3 regions of the Rhodococcus sp. UNC363MFTsu5.1 genome follow, and region 3 is predicted to be linked to each of the others. Evidence: riboswitches for the same ligand, from Rfam matches in the RefSeq annotation. Region 3 holds a riboswitch; each other region holds the start of a gene.
The links. A riboswitch is a leader RNA that binds a small molecule or an ion and turns the genes downstream of it on or off. The one in region 3 is predicted to bind cobalamin.
Positions count from the first base shown of each region.

Region 1 (4,942 bases), 110 kb from region 3:
CGCGACCTCGGCGACCGCGGTGCCCGTCTCGCGGACCGCGTCGATGGCAGGCCGCATCTGGTCGACGTTGTTGAGCGCGTCGAAGATCCGGAAGATGTCGACGCCCGTCGAGGTGGCCTCGCGCACGAACGCGCGAGTGACCGACTCGGGGTAGGGCGTGTAGCCGACGGTGTTGCGGCCACGCAGCAGCATCTGCAGGCAGATGTTCGGCATCGCCTCGCGCAGTGCGGCCAGCCGCTCCCACGGGTCCTCGTGCAGGAAGCGGAGCGCGACGTCGTAGGTCGCGCCGCCCCATGCCTCCACCGACAGCAGTTCGGGCGTCATCCGGGCGACGTGACCGGCGACGTCGAGCAGGCCGCCGGTGCGCACCCGGGTCGCGAGCAGGGACTGGTGCGCGTCGCGGAAGGTGGTGTCGGTGACACCGAGCGCTTCCTGCGCTCGCAGCGCGGCGGCGAAGCCCTCGGGTCCGAGCTCGACCAGTCGCTGCTTCGAGCCGGCGGGCGGCGGCGTGGTCAGATCGATCTTGGGCAGCTTGTCGCGTGCGTAGACGGTGGTGGGGCGCTCGCCGTGCGGCTTGTTCACGGTCACGTCGGCGAGGTAGGTCAGGATCTTGGTGCCGCGGTCGGCTGACGCCCTCGAGGTCAGCAGCGCCGGGCGCTCCTCGATGAACGAGGTCGTCACGTTGCCCGCGCGGAAGTCGGGGTCGTCGAGGACGGCCTGCAGGAACGGGATGTTCGTGGCAACGCCGCGGATCCGGAACTCGGTCACCGCCCTGCGCGCCCTGGCCACGGCCGCGGGCAGATCCCGGCCGCGACAGGTGAGCTTGACGAGCATCGAGTCGAAGTAGGCGCCGACCTCGGCGCCCAGGTTCGCGCCGCCGTCGAGGCGCACCCCGGCACCGCCGGGCGTGCGGTAGGCGGTGATCCGGCCGGTGTCGGGACGGAATCCGTTGGCCGGGTCCTCCGTGGTGATGCGGAGCTGCAGCGCCGCGCCGCGGAGCTTGATCGACTCCTGGGCCAGACACAGGTCGGCCAGGGTCTCGCCGGAGGCGATTCGGAGCTGCGCCTGCACCAGGTCCACGTCCGTCACCTCCTCGGTGACGGTGTGCTCGACCTGGATGCGCGGGTTCATCTCGATGAACACGTGGTTGCCGCGGGTGTCGAGGAGGAACTCCACCGTGCCCGCGCAGCTGTAGTTGATCTCCTTGGCGAAGGCGACCGCGTCCGCGCAGATCCGCGCGCGCAGCTCCTCCGGCAGGTTCGGCGCGGGCGCCAGCTCGATCACCTTCTGGTGCCGTCGCTGCACGCTGCAGTCGCGCTCGAAGAGGTGGATCACGTTGCCCTGACCGTCGGCCAGGATCTGCACCTCGATGTGCCGCGGGTCGACGACGGCCTGCTCCAGGAACACGGTGGCGTCACCGAACGCGGACTCCGCCTCGCGGGCCGCGGCCTCGATCGCCTCACGCAACTGGGCTGGCTCGGCGACCCGGCGCATGCCGCGACCACCGCCACCGGCGACCGCCTTGACGAACAGCGGGAACTGCATGGACTCGGCGGCCACGAGCAGCTCGTCCACGTCGGCGGACGGCTCCGACGAGGCGAGCACGGGGAGGCCTGCCGCCTTCGCGGCGGCGATCGCGCGGGCCTTGTTGCCGGTGAGCTCGAGCACCTCCGCGGACGGTCCGACGAAGGTGATGCCCTCGGCGGCGCAGGCCGCGGCCAGGTCCGGGTTCTCGGAGAGGAAACCGTAACCGGGGTAGATGGCGTCGGCGCCTGCCTTCTTCGCCGCCGCGACGATCTCCGCGATCGACAGGTAGGCCCGGACCGGGTGCCCCTCCTCCCCGATCTGGTAACTCTCGTCGGCCTTCAGACGGTGGACCGAGTTGCGGTCCTCGTACGGAAAGACAGCTACGGTCCCCGCGCCCAGCTCGTAGGAGGCACGGAACGCCCTGATCGCGATTTCCCCGCGATTGGCAACCAAAACTTTAGAGAACATTGCTGAAAATTACCCTTGCTCTCGTACCGCTCGCCGGACGGTGTCCTAGCATCCGGGAAATTCCCGCATACTCGACCCGCTGTAACGATGCAGTACGCTACCGGCACCCACCTCACAGCGACACGGTACCCGCCGTGAACTGCGGATTCGTCTGATTCGCGACCCCTTTCGCAGGGTTCGCAGACGGGCCGAACGGCGGGCGAATACCCCCGCAGCGAGCCGCTCGGCCGGTCCCGTCCGCCCCTATACTCGGTGGTGCAATCGGTCCGCCCGGTGTGGTCGTGAGGAGCCCCGAAGTCCCCGCCCGGCGTCGAAGCACGTCTCCCTGTCTATGAGGAGAGAGGTGTGAGAGGGAACCCGGTGAGAATCCGGGACTGTCCCGCAGCGGTATGCAGGAACGACCGCCGTCACCATGCACTGGACTCACGTCTGGGAAGCGACGGCCACTAGGACCGGTGTCGATCACCGGGCGCCTGCGAGTCCGAAGACCTGCCGACTGCGTCGGGCACGCCGTGCCCGACGGTCCACCGCCTCGTGGAATGGGCGAGTAGATCGGATCAGTGCTCACTGCTGCCCACATGCGGGCGACACAAGGGCTCGGTCCGTGGTCTCGTCTGCCGGTGGTGGCCACCCACGCTGTCAGCAACTGGAGAACACCGTGACATCCATCTTCACCGCAACCGTGCTGGGCTCCCCGCGCATCGGTCCCCGCCGCGAACTCAAGAAGGCCGTCGAAGCCTTCTGGGCCGGCACACTCGACGCTGCCGCGCTCGGCGCCGTCGCGCGAGAGCTGCGCAGACAGAGCTGGACCGATCTGCGCGACGCCGGGATCGATTCCGTCCCCGTCAATGTCTTCTCGTACTACGACCAGATGCTCGACACCGCCGCGATGCTCGGCGCCCTGCCGGATCGGGTCGCAGGCGAGTCGACAGCGCTCGATCGCTATTTCGCTGCCGCTCGCGGCACCGCCACCGTCACCCCGCTCGAGATGACGAAGTGGTTCGACACCAACTACCACTACCTGGTCCCGGAGATCAGCCCCTCGACCCGGTTCACCCTCGACCCGTCGAAGGTGCTCGCCGAGGTGGAGGAGGCGCAGGCCCTCGGCATCGCGGCGCGACCGGTGCTGATCGGACCGGTCACCTTCCTGCTCCTGTCGAAGGCGATCGACTCCGAGTCGTCGCTCCTCTCGCGGGTCGGGGAACTGCTCCCGCTGTACGCCGAGCTGCTCGGGCGGCTGGCGGACGCAGGCGTCGAATGGGTCCAGATCGACGAGCCGGCGCTGGTCGCCGATCGCACGGAGTCCGAGATCGCGACCGCTGGCGAGGTCTACCGGGCGCTGTCCGCGATCGAGCACCGGCCCGCGATACTGCTCGCCTCCTACTTCGGCGACCTCGGCGCCGCGCTACCCATGCTGGCGTGGACCGGCGTCGAGGGACTTGCGGTCGACCTCGTCGCGGGCGATCCGGAGGCACTGGCCGCGATCCCCGAACTCGCGGGCAAGCACCTCGTCGCCGGGATCGTGGACGGCAGGAACGTCTGGCGCAACGACCTGACCGAGTCGCTGGCGACCCTCGAAACCCTGCGCGGGAATGCTCGTTCGATCGCGGTCTCCACCTCCTGCTCCCTGCTGCACGTGCCGTACTCGCTCGAGGGCGAGACCGGACTCGACGACTCGCTGCGATCCTGGCTGGCCTTCGGATTCGAGAAGGTGCGCGAGGTGACCACCCTCGCGACCGGCCTGCGGTCCGGTCGCGATGCCGTCGCCGCGGAACTGGCGCGGGCGGCGGCCGCCCTGGCCTCCCGGGCGGCCGATCCACGGCTGCACGACCGGGCGATCCGCGAGCGGCTCGCCGCCCTGAAGGCGTCCGACGGCGGACGGCGTCCCGCCGCGGAGCGTCGCGAGGTGCAGGCGGCCGTCCTGCCGCTGCCGCTGCTGCCCACCACCACGATCGGCTCCTACCCGCAGACGACCGCGATCCGGGTGGCCAGGGCCGCGCTGCGGAAGGGCGAGATCGACGAGGCCGAGTACCTGCGCCGGATGCGCGGCGAGGTGGCCGATGTCATCGCCCTCCAGGAACGGCTGGGTCTGGACGTGCTGGTGCACGGCGAGCCCGAACGCAACGACATGGTGCAGTACTTCGCCGAACAGCTCGACGGATTCTTCGCCACTGCCAACGGCTGGGTGCAGTCCTACGGGACCCGCTGCGTACGACCGCCGATCCTGTTCGGCGACGTCCGCAGGCCGCGCCCGATGACGGTCGAGTGGACCTCGTATGCCCAGTCACTGACGGCCAAGCCGGTCAAGGGCATGCTCACCGGACCGGTCACCATCCTGGCGTGGTCGTTCGTCCGCGACGACCAGCCGCTGTCCGAGTCGGCCGACCAGGTGGCTCTCGCGATCCGCGAGGAGACCGTCGACCTGGAGGCGGCGGGAGCGCAGGTGGTGCAGGTGGACGAACCCGCACTGCGTGAGCTGTTGCCGCTGCGGACGGCGGATCAACCCGCCTACCTGGACTGGTCGGTCGGCGCATTCCGGCTGGCCACCTCCGGGGTCGCCGATGCGACCGCGGTCCACACCCACCTGTGCTACTCGGAGTTCGGCGAGGTGATCGGGGCGATCGCCGGCTTGGACGCAGACGTCACCTCCATCGAGGCGGCGCGCTCGCACATGGAGGTCCTCGACGATCTCAACGCCGTCGGGTTCGATCTCGGCGTCGGCCCTGGCGTCTACGACATCCACTCCCCCAGGGTGCCCTCGGTCGACGAGATCGCCGACTCGTTGCGGGCCGCGCTGAAGGCGGTTCCTGCGGAACGCCTCTGGGTCAACCCCGACTGCGGCCTGAAAACCCGCGGCCGGGCCGAGGTCGAGGCGTCCCTGCACAACCTGGTCGCCGCGACCGAGTTGGTCCGGGCCGAGTTGTAAGCACCGAGCCGCACCCGCGCT
Region 1 covers NZ_JMLO01000001.1:142,998-147,939, reverse strand. Annotated here, with positions in the region: gene BR31_RS0100725 (pyruvate carboxylase) at 1-1,995, opposite strand, end outside; cobalamin riboswitch at 2,296-2,506, shown strand; gene metE (5-methyltetrahydropteroyltriglutamate--homocysteine S-methyltransferase) at 2,654-4,921, shown strand.
Region 1: linked by a shared signal. The riboswitch ahead of metE (5-methyltetrahydropteroyltriglutamate--homocysteine S-methyltransferase) and the one ahead of BR31_RS0101290 (magnesium chelatase subunit D family protein) in region 3 are both predicted to bind cobalamin.

Region 2 (4,942 bases), on a different contig from region 3:
CTTGCCCTCGAAGCTGCGCGAGTAGTACCACCACTGGCCCATCCGGGACGGCACCGACAGATCGGTCTCCTGGGTGCGGGACTTGATCTCCTGGAAGATCTTTTCCCGCAACGGCGCGAGGTGCTCGGTCTGCTGCTCCGTGTAGGCGTTCTCCGCCTCGAGGTACGCGCGCACCTCGGGGTCGTCCTTCTCGCGCAGCCACTCGTAGTTGTCGACGAAGGTGTCGCCGTGGTGGGTGCGCTCGAGGGGGACCTTCTTGGCGACCGGGGCTGCGATGGGGCTGCTGACCGGGGTGACGGACGAAGTCATGCCGCCAGCCTAGGCGGTGCGTGCCGCGCCGTGACGGCTACACCGGGGTCTGGACCCAGTCGTCGAAGGACAGCCCGGAGATGCGCTCGTAGGCCTCGATGTACCGGGCCCGGGTCGCGTCGACGATCTCCTGGGGCAGCGGCGGCGGGGGCGTGTCGCTCGCCCGGTCCCAGCCGGACTCGGGGCCGGTGAGCCAATTGCGGACGAACTGCTTGTCGAAGCTCGGCTGCACCCGGCCCGGCTCGTAGCCGTCGGCGGGCCAGTACCGGGAGGAGTCGGGGGTGAGCACCTCGTCGGCGAGGACGAGGTTGCCGTCGGCGTCGAGGCCGAACTCGAACTTGGTGTCGGCCAGGATGATGCCCCGGTCCGCGGCGAAGCTGGCCGCCCGGAAGTAGATGTCGAGGGTGTCCTCGCGAAGCTTGACCGCCAGCTCCTGACCGATCTGGTCGACCACGGTCGCGAAGTCGACGTTCTCGTCGTGCTCGCCGAGCACCGCCTTGGTGGCCGGGGTGAAGATCGGCTCGGGCAGCTTGCTGGCCTCGACGAGACCCTCGGGCAGCTCGACGCCGCAGACGGCGCCGGTGCGCTGGTAGTCGGCGAGCCCGGACCCGGTGAGGTAGCCACGGGCCACACACTCGACCGGCACCATGTTCAGCTTGCGCACCACGAGGGCGCGACCGAGCACCTCGGCCGGGATCCGCTCGTCGTCGGGCGCACCGGCCAGGTGGTTGCTGCCGCCGAGTTCCTCGAAGAAGAACACGCTCATCGCGGTGAGCACGCGACCCTTGTCGGGGATCGGGGTGCTCAGCACGTGGTCGTAGGCGGAGATCCGGTCGCTCGCGACCAGCAGCAGGTGCTCGTCGTCGATCGTGTAGAGGTCGCGGACCTTGCCGCCGGCCAGGTGGGCGTAGTCGGAGAGTGAGGGGCGCACACGGGCACCCTATCGGGTCACCCCCCGGCCGATTCGGGGGCGACCGCCGACCACGGGCATTGGTCTATCCTTCAACCGTTGTCGCGGTGTTCGGGAAGTCCGGTGCAAAGCCGGCGCGGTACTCGCCACTGTGAGCAGGTACGTCGACTGCCAGGGGTTCGACCCCAGCCACTGGATGCGCATGCGTCCGGGAAGGCGTAGCCGGCGGCCATCCCTGCCGAGCCAGGAGACCGGCCGTGACACATACCTGCACGTTTTCCACGAGTCATGGAAGGCGGGTCGCTTTGCGCACCCCTGTTGATCTTCGAGTTCACGCGCGGGTGTCACCGCGCGTTCTCTCCACTGCCGCGGCCTCCGTCGCCGCCGCCATCGCCCTTACCGCCTGCACCACCGGTTCCGCGGAGTCGGGAACCGCGACCATCTCCCTCGAGAACTGCGGCCGCACCGTGACCCTCGACGGGCCTGCCGAACGCGGTGTCACCCTCAACCAGGGCGCCACCGAGACCGCGCTGTCGATCGGCGCGCAGGATCGGATGGTGGGAACGGCCTATCTCGACGACGCCATCGCACCGCAGTGGGCCTCCGCCTACGCGCAGGTCCCTGCTCTCGACGAGAAGGACTACCCCAGCCGCGAGGCCCTCCTCGAGGCCAAGCCCGACCTGGTGACGGCGGCGTACTCGAGCACGTTCGACGACAAGGGCGTCGGTTCGCACGAGTCGTTCGACGAGCTCGGTGTCGCCACCTACGTCTCCCCCTTCGGCTGCAAGGACAAGTCGACGCGACCCGCGGTCGCCTGGGATTCGATCGGCGCCGAGATCACCGACTACGGGATCATGTTCGGTCGCGAGGACGAGGCCGCGGCTGTGGTCGCGCAGATGCGCGAGACGCTGGCGGGCATCGAGTCCGCCGCGCCTGCGAAGGGCAAGAGCATCTTCTGGTACGACAGCAAGACCACGACGCCGTACGTCGGGGCCAACGCGGGCGGGCCGCAGCTGATCATCGACGCGGTCGGCGGCACCAACATCTTCGCCGGCACGGACGGGTCATGGGCGGACGGCAGCTGGGAGACGGTGCTGGCAGCGAACCCGGACGTCATCGTCCTCGCCGACGCCTCGTGGGACACGGCCGAGGAGAAGAAGGCCTACCTGCGCGGCGACCCGGCGCTCAAGGACCTGAAGGCGGTGCGCGAGGACGCGTTCGTCGTGGTCCCGTTCTCGACGACCACGCCGGGTCCGCGCACGATCGAGGGCGCGAGCCTTGTCGCCGGGCAGCTGGGCGGCGACGGGGCGTGACCGCGTCCACCCGGGCACCGATCCGGGCAGCCGCGACGGCAGGCCCCGCCTGGTCGGCGATCCTGATCGCGCTGCTCGCGGTGAGCTGCGCGGCCGGGGTCGCGATCGGCGCGGCCGACCTGTCGATCGGCACGGTCGTCGAGTCGATCGCCGGACGGCTCGGTATCGGACCCGGCACCGACCTGCTCACCACGCACATCGTCGTCGACCTGCGGATGCCGCGGGTGCTGGCGGCCGCCGCGATCGGCGCCGGTCTCGCCCTGTGCGGCGCCGTGCTGCAGTCGCTGACCGGTAACCCGCTGGCCGACCCCTACCTGCTCGGCATGTCGGGGGGCGCGTCGTTGGGCGCGGTCCTGGTGCTCACCACCGGTGCGAGTGCGGTGGGCGCCCTCGGGTTCGGTGCCGTCTCGTCGGCGGCGTTCCTCGGCGCGCTCGGGAGCCTGCTGCTGGTGTTCGTCATCGCGACGTCCCGGTCCGGGGCGCTGATGCCCGGCCGGCTCGTCCTCGCCGGGATAGCGGTTGGGCAGCTGGCCGCGGCGCTCACGTCGGCGCTGGTGCTGTTCGGCGACCGCGACGCCGCCCACCGGGTGCTGAGCTGGACCCTCGGCTCGGTGGCCGGGGTGCGCTGGTCGGGTCTGGTCGGCATCCTGATCGTCGTCGCGGTGACGATGACGATCGTGCTGGCCTACAGCCGGGTGCTGGACTCGTTCGCGTTCGGTGAGCGCGCCGCCGCGAGCCTCGGCACCAACGTCGAGCGCACCCGCTGGGTGCTGTACGCGGTGGCGTCGCTGTGCACGGCGGCATTGGTCGCGCAGGCGGGCATCATCGGGTTCGTCGGGCTCGTGGTGCCGCACGCGGCCCGCATGCTCGTCGGGCCGCTGCACGCGCGACTGCTCCCGGTGGTCGCCCTGATGGGTGCGCTGCTGCTGGTGTGGGCCGACATCGCCGCCCGCACCGTCATGCCGGGGCGCGAACTGCCGATCAGCATCGTCACCGCCATCGTCGGGGTCCCGGTGTTCGTGTGGCTGCTCCGACGACGGGGAGTTCGCGCATGACCCACCACTCTCCCGACATCCGGGTCGAGGACGTCTCCTGGTCGGCGGGGGGCAGACGGATCCTCGACCGGGTGTCGTGCACGGCCCCGGCCGGGCGGGTCACCGGGTTGATCGGACCCAACGGGTCGGGCAAGACCTCGCTGCTGTCGACCATCGCCCGGCTCGAGCGTCCCGACAGCGGACGGGTGCTGCTCGGCGACGGCGCGACGACCACGATGCAACGCCGCGAGTTCGCGCGCACCGTCGCACTGGTGGAACAGCATTCGGCCACCGAACTGGACCTGACGGTGGAACAGATCGTCGAACTCGGGGCCATCCCGCACCGCGGCGGCTGGGCCCGCCCCGCCGCGCTCGGCACGGGCGAGCTCGTCACCGACTGCCTCGCGACGGCGGGGATCACCCATCTGCGACACCGGTTGTGGCAGAGCCTGTCCGGCGGTGAGAAGCAGAAGACCCAGCTGGCCCGGGCATTCGCGCAGCGGCCCTGCGTGCTGCTGCTGGACGAGCCGACCAACCACCTCGACGTCTCGGCCTCGCTCGAGCTCCTGGAACTGATCCGGGCGAGGGGCCTGACCACGGTGGCCGCGATGCACGACCTGAACCTGGCCGCGATGTACTGCGATCACCTGGTGGTGCTGTGCGACGGCCGGGTGACCGCCGAGGGCCCGACGGAGTCGGTGCTGACCGCCGATCTGCTCGCGGAGGTGTACGGGCTCGACGCCCTGGTGCAGCCTCATCCACGGACGGGACGACCGCTGGTGGTGCTGTGCGGCACCGCCACCGAGACCATCGAAAGAGCCACGCCGTGACCATGATTCAGCAGTGCAGGTGGGTGATCGTCACCGCACCAACCGACCGTGGCGACGATCCCCGCGATCAGGTGCTCGGGGCGCTGCGGGTGCTGCGGGACCAGCACCCGGACACCGTCTTCGTGACGGCGGTGCTCGGCGGCACCGGGACATCCGTCACGGGCGCGCTCGACGAGGCGGCCGCGGCAGGCGCGACCGAGGTCGTGGTCGTGAGCGCCCAGACGGTGCTCGACCGCAAGATCGACGCGTGGTTCCGCCGGGTCGTCGGACACTGGTTGCGCGAGCGCGGATCGGATGGGCCCGACGTCCGCCTCGCCGGTCCGCTGAGCGACACCGACACGTACGCCGATCTGCTCGACGCCGCGATCTCCCGCCCCACCGCGGCGGCCCGCAGCACCACCGCTCCCCTGACCTCCCCCGCGTGGGACGAGGTCCCCGGCTTCGCCCGGCACGTCCTGGTGTGCCGGGGTCCGCGGTGTTCGGCCCGCGGCGGTCCGGAGACCGCGCAGGCACTGGACAACGCGCTCGAGGCCCGCGGTCTGGGCG
Region 2 covers NZ_KK366015.1:84,167-89,108, forward strand. Annotated here, with positions in the region: gene BR31_RS0125615 (S9 family peptidase) at 1-309, opposite strand, end outside; gene BR31_RS0125620 (phosphoribosylaminoimidazolesuccinocarboxamide synthase) at 347-1,240, opposite strand; cobalamin riboswitch at 1,308-1,493, shown strand; gene BR31_RS0125625 (ABC transporter substrate-binding protein) at 1,561-2,532, shown strand; gene BR31_RS0125630 (FecCD family ABC transporter permease) at 2,529-3,587, shown strand; gene BR31_RS0125635 (ABC transporter ATP-binding protein) at 3,584-4,396, shown strand; gene BR31_RS0125640 ((2Fe-2S) ferredoxin domain-containing protein) at 4,399-4,942, shown strand, end outside.
Region 2: linked by a shared signal. The riboswitch ahead of BR31_RS0125625 (ABC transporter substrate-binding protein) and the one ahead of BR31_RS0101290 (magnesium chelatase subunit D family protein) in region 3 are both predicted to bind cobalamin.

Region 3 (4,942 bases):
GCGATCACGGTCAACGAGCAGTTCCAGGTCTCCCGGCAGTTCTGGGCGCACGCGCTCGAACAGGGCATCCTCACCGCCCCCAAGGAGTTCATCAACCCCATCCCGCACGTGAGCTTCGTGCACGGGGCGGACAACGTGAAGTACCTGAAGGCGCGCTACGACGCCCTTGCCGGACACACGTTGTTCAACGGCATGGAGTACACCGACAGCGCGGACGAGTTCGCCCGCCGCCTGCCGCTGATGGCCAAGGGTCGCGACTTCTCCGACCCCATCGCCCTCAACTGGACCGAGGGCGGCACCGACGTCGACTTCGGCGCGCTGACCAAGCAGCTGCTCAACCACGTCGCCTCCTCCGGCGGCACCGTGCACTTCGGTCACGAGGTCACGGGCATCAAGAAGCAGTCCGACGGCAGCTGGACGCTCAAGGTGCACAACCGTCGCACCGGCGGCCGCAAGACCGTCAAGGCCAAGTTCGTCTTCGTCGGAGCCGGTGGCGGTGCCCTGCACCTGCTGCAGCAGTCCGGCATCAAGGAGGCCAAGGGCTTCGGAGGCTTTCCCGTCAGCGGCGCCTTCCTGCGCTGCACCAACCCGGAGCTGATCGATCAGCACCGCGCGAAGGTGTACGGCAAGGCCGCCGTCGGTGCCCCGCCGATGTCGGTGCCGCACCTCGACACCCGCGTCATCGGCGGCAAGCCGGGCCTGCTGTTCGGCCCGTACGCCGGTTGGTCGCCGAAGTTCCTCAAGGAGGGTCGGGTCACCGACCTGCCCGGGTCGGTCAAGCCGAACAACCTGCTGTCGATGCTCGGGGTCGGCGTTTCCGAGCTCGGCCTGGTCAAGTACCTGGTCAGCGAGCTCGCGAAGAACGCGGAGGGTCGCATCGAGACCATGCGCGAGTTCGTCCCCGAGGCGCTCGGCGCCGACTGGGAGCTGATCACGGCGGGCCAGCGCGTTCAGGTGATCCGCCGCGACAAGCGCAAGGGCGGCGTGCTCGAGTTCGGCACCGCGGTCATCAGCGCCGCGGACGGCTCGATCGCCGGTCTGCTCGGCGCCTCGCCCGGCGCCTCGACCGCGGTCCCGGCGATGCTCGACGTGCTCAAGCGTTGCTTCGCGGACCGGTTCGCCTCGTGGGAGCCGCAGCTCAAGCAGATGGTGCCCTCGCTCGGCGTGAAGCTCTCCGACGACAAGTCGCTGTTCACCGAGGTCTGGGACTGGTCCAGCCGCGTGCTCGAGCTCGACACCGAGGTTCAGGAGACCGCCTCCGCCGCGGTGTGATAGTCACACCGTATGACGGCAACAGCGGCTCTGCACCGCGCCTGGGCGCTCGATCTGGACCTCCGCACGCTCTATGACCTGCTGAGACTGCGGGTCGACGTGTTCGTCGTGGAGCAGGCCTGCCCGTACCCGGAACTCGACGGGCGGGACCTGCTCCCCGGCACCAGGCACCTGTGGATCGAGCAGGACGGTCAGGTCGTGTGCACGCTCCGCCTGATGGAGGAGCACGACGGCAGCACCTCGTACCGCATCGGACGGCTCTGCACCCGTGCGGACGCGCGGGGGCACGGACACACCACCAGGCTGCTGCGCACGGCGCTCGCGGAGGTCGGGTCGGCGCCGTGCAGGCTCAGCGCACAGAGCCACCTGGTGGACATGTACGCCAAGCACGGGTTCACGCCCGACGGCGAAGAGTTCATCGAGGACGGGATCCCGCACGTGCCGATGCGGCGCGGTGGCGGCGAGCCATGGCGCGAGGTCTAGAGTCAGCATCCGTAGTTCCCTGCCGCGGGGAAGTCCTGTGTGAACCAGGCACGGTCCCGCCACTGTGATGGATCCGGCCACGACCGGATCCGGAGTCAGATCGCCGCGGCAGCGGGTCAAGGTCCGAACCCTCGGCGTGGACACCGGGGAGTGAAGGGAAATTCGCTGTGGCACAAGCTGGTACCGGGTCCGAACCGGGCTTTCCGTTCAGTGCGATCGTCGGTCAGGACACGCTCCGGCTCGCCCTGACCCTCTGCGCCGTTCACCCCGGCATCGGGGGCGTGCTGGTGCGCGGCGAGAAAGGTACCGCGAAGTCGACGGTGGTGCGCGCCCTCGCCGCGCTGCTGCCACCCGTCGACGACGGCAACGGCGGCAGGCCCGCCCGGCTGGTGGAGCTGCCGGTCGGCGCCACCGAGGACCGGGTGGTCGGCTCGCTGGACCTGGAGAAGGTGCTGCGGGACGGGGAGCGGGCCTTCCAGCCCGGACTGCTGGCCGCGGCCCACGACGGCGTGCTCTACGTCGACGAGGTCAACCTGCTGCACGATCACCTCGTGGACGTGCTGCTGGACGCCGCCGCGATGGGGCGCGTGCACATCGAGCGCGATGGGGTCTCCCACTCCCATCCCGCGCGGTTCGTCCTGGTGGGGACCATGAACCCGGAAGAGGGCGAACTCCGCCCGCAGCTGCTCGACCGCTTCGGCCTCGCCGTCGACGTGGCGGCCTCGCGCGAGGTGGACGTCCGCATGCAGGTGGTGCGCAGGCGCCTCGACTTCGAGGCCGACCCCGCCGGATTCGCGGCCAGGTACGCCGACGAGGACTCGGCGCTGGCCCGCCGCATCGCCGCGGCGAGGGCCGCCTTGCCCGCCATCGAGCTCAGCGACACCGAACTGCGCCGCATCGCCGCGTTGTGCGCGTCGTTCGATGTCGACGGCATGCGCGCGGACCTGGTGCTGGCCCGCACCGCCACCGCGCACGCCGCCTGGCGCGGCGCGGACGCCGTCGCCGAGGAGGACGTGCGGGTCGCCGCGGAGCTGACGCTGCCGCATCGCCGCCGCCGCGACCCGTTCGACGAGCCGGGCCTCGACCCGCAGCAGCTCGAGGACGCGATGCGGGACGCCGCCGAGCAGGCGAACCAGCCGGAGCCCGAACCCGAGCCCGATCCCGACGGACCCGGCGGCGGCGCGCCCGAGCCCGAGTCCGACGGGGCGTCCCCCGACGGTGCCCAGCAATCCGCGGAGCCGAGCGAGAGTGAACAGCCCGGCCCTGTCCGTGCCCCCGAACGCGCGGCCGCGGCGCCCTCGGCGCAGTTCAAGACCCGGCTGCTGACGATCCCCGGTGTCGGCGAGGGCGCGCCGGGCAGGCGTTCGCGTTCGCGCTCCGCGCAGGGCCGGACCGTGCGGCCGACCACCGAAGCGGGCCGGGGGCTGCACCTGGTCGGCACCCTGTTCGCGGCCGCCGAGCACCAGGTCGCCCGTGGACGGCGGGACGGCCGGATGGTGTTGGCGCCCAGCGACATCCGAGGGGCGCACCGCGAGGGTCGCGAGGGCAACCTGGTGGTCTTCGTGGTCGACGCGTCCGGTTCGATGGCCGCGAGGGACCGGCTCTCCGCGGTCACCGGCGCCGTCGTCTCGCTGCTGCGCGATGCCTACCAGCGCCGCGACAAGGTCGCGGTGATCACCGTGCGGGGCGCCGCCGCCGAGCTGGTGCTGCCGCCCACCTCGTCCGTCGACGTCGCGGTCCGGCGACTGCGCTCATTGCGCACCGGCGGCAAAACCCCACTGGCGCAAGGATTCCTGAAGGCCCGCGAGGTGGTGCTGCGGGAGAAGGTGCGCGACCCCCAGCGTCGGGCGATGGTGGTCGCGTTGACCGACGGCCGCGCGACCGGCGGAGCCGACCCGGTCCATCGCGCCCGGGTGGCCGCGACCCTGCTCGCGGGCGAGTCGGTGGCCTCGGTTGTGGTGGATTGCGAGTCCGGCATGGTGCGCCTCGGCCTGGCCCGTGACCTGGCGACCGCGCTGCGGGGTGCCTACATCCGGCTCGGCGAGCTCTCGGCGGAGCAGGTGGCCGGCGTCGTCCGCGCCGGCACCGCGAAGCTCGCGGCCTAGAACGGAAAGAGGAGTATCAGACGATGCCCAAGGGTGTACCGCTTCCCGAGAACGTCCCCGACGACGGCCTGACCACCCGGCAGCGCCGCAACGCGCCCGTGCTGGCCGTGCACACGGGCCCGGGCAAGGGGAAGTCGACCGCCGCGTTCGGGATGGCGTTGCGAGCCTGGAACCAGGGCTTCGACATCGGGGTGTTCCAGTTCGTCAAGAGCGCGAAGTGGAAGGTCGGCGAGGAGTCGGCGTTCCGGGCGCTCGGCGAGCTGCACGAGTCCACCGGCGTCGGCGGACCGGTGCAGTGGCACAAGATGGGCGAGGGCTGGTCCTGGACCCGCAAGAAGGGCGAGGACGAGGACCACGCCCGCGTCGCGCTGGACGGCTGGCGTGAGGTGGCCCGCCGGATCGCGAACGAGGAGCACAAGTTCTACGTCCTGGACGAGTTCACCTACCCGCTCAAATGGGGCTGGGTTGACGTCGACGAGGTGGTCGAGGTGCTGAGTTCGCGGCCCGGGAACCAGCACGTGGTGATCACCGGCAGGGATGCGCCGCAGGCCCTGATCGACGCGGCCGACCTCGTCACCGAGATGACCAAGATCAAGCACCCGATGGACGCCGGACGCAAGGGCCAGCGGGGCATCGAGTGGTGAACGCCGTTCCGGCGGTGGTCATCGCCGCACCCGCCTCAGGCAGCGGAAAGACCACCGTCGCAACGGGTCTGATCGGTGCCCTGCGCGCGGCGGGAGATCGGGTGGCGCCGTTCAAGGTGGGGCCCGACTACATCGACCCGGGCTATCACGGCCTCGCCGCCGGGCGGGTCGGACGCAACCTGGACCCGGTGCTGGTTGGTGCCGACCGGATCGGCCCGCTGTACCGGCACGGCAGCGCGGGCTGCGACATCGCCGTCGTCGAGGGCGTGATGGGCCTGTTCGACGGCAAGATCGCGGACCCGGCGCCCGAGGGCGCCGCGGAGGGTTCGACCGCTCAGGTCGCCGGGTTGCTCGGCGCCCCGGTGGTTCTCGTCGTCGACGCCCGCGGCCACAGCCAGTCGCTGGCCGCGGTGCTGCACGGGTTCGCGACCTTCGACA
Region 3 covers NZ_JMLO01000001.1:257,037-261,978, forward strand. Annotated here, with positions in the region: gene mqo (malate dehydrogenase (quinone)) at 1-1,272, shown strand, start outside; gene BR31_RS0101285 (GNAT family N-acetyltransferase) at 1,285-1,755, shown strand; adenosylcobalamin (AdoCbl) riboswitch at 1,757-1,911, shown strand; gene BR31_RS0101290 (magnesium chelatase subunit D family protein) at 1,923-3,860, shown strand; gene cobO (cob(I)yrinic acid a,c-diamide adenosyltransferase) at 3,884-4,504, shown strand; gene BR31_RS0101300 (cobyrinic acid a,c-diamide synthase CobB) at 4,498-4,942, shown strand, end outside.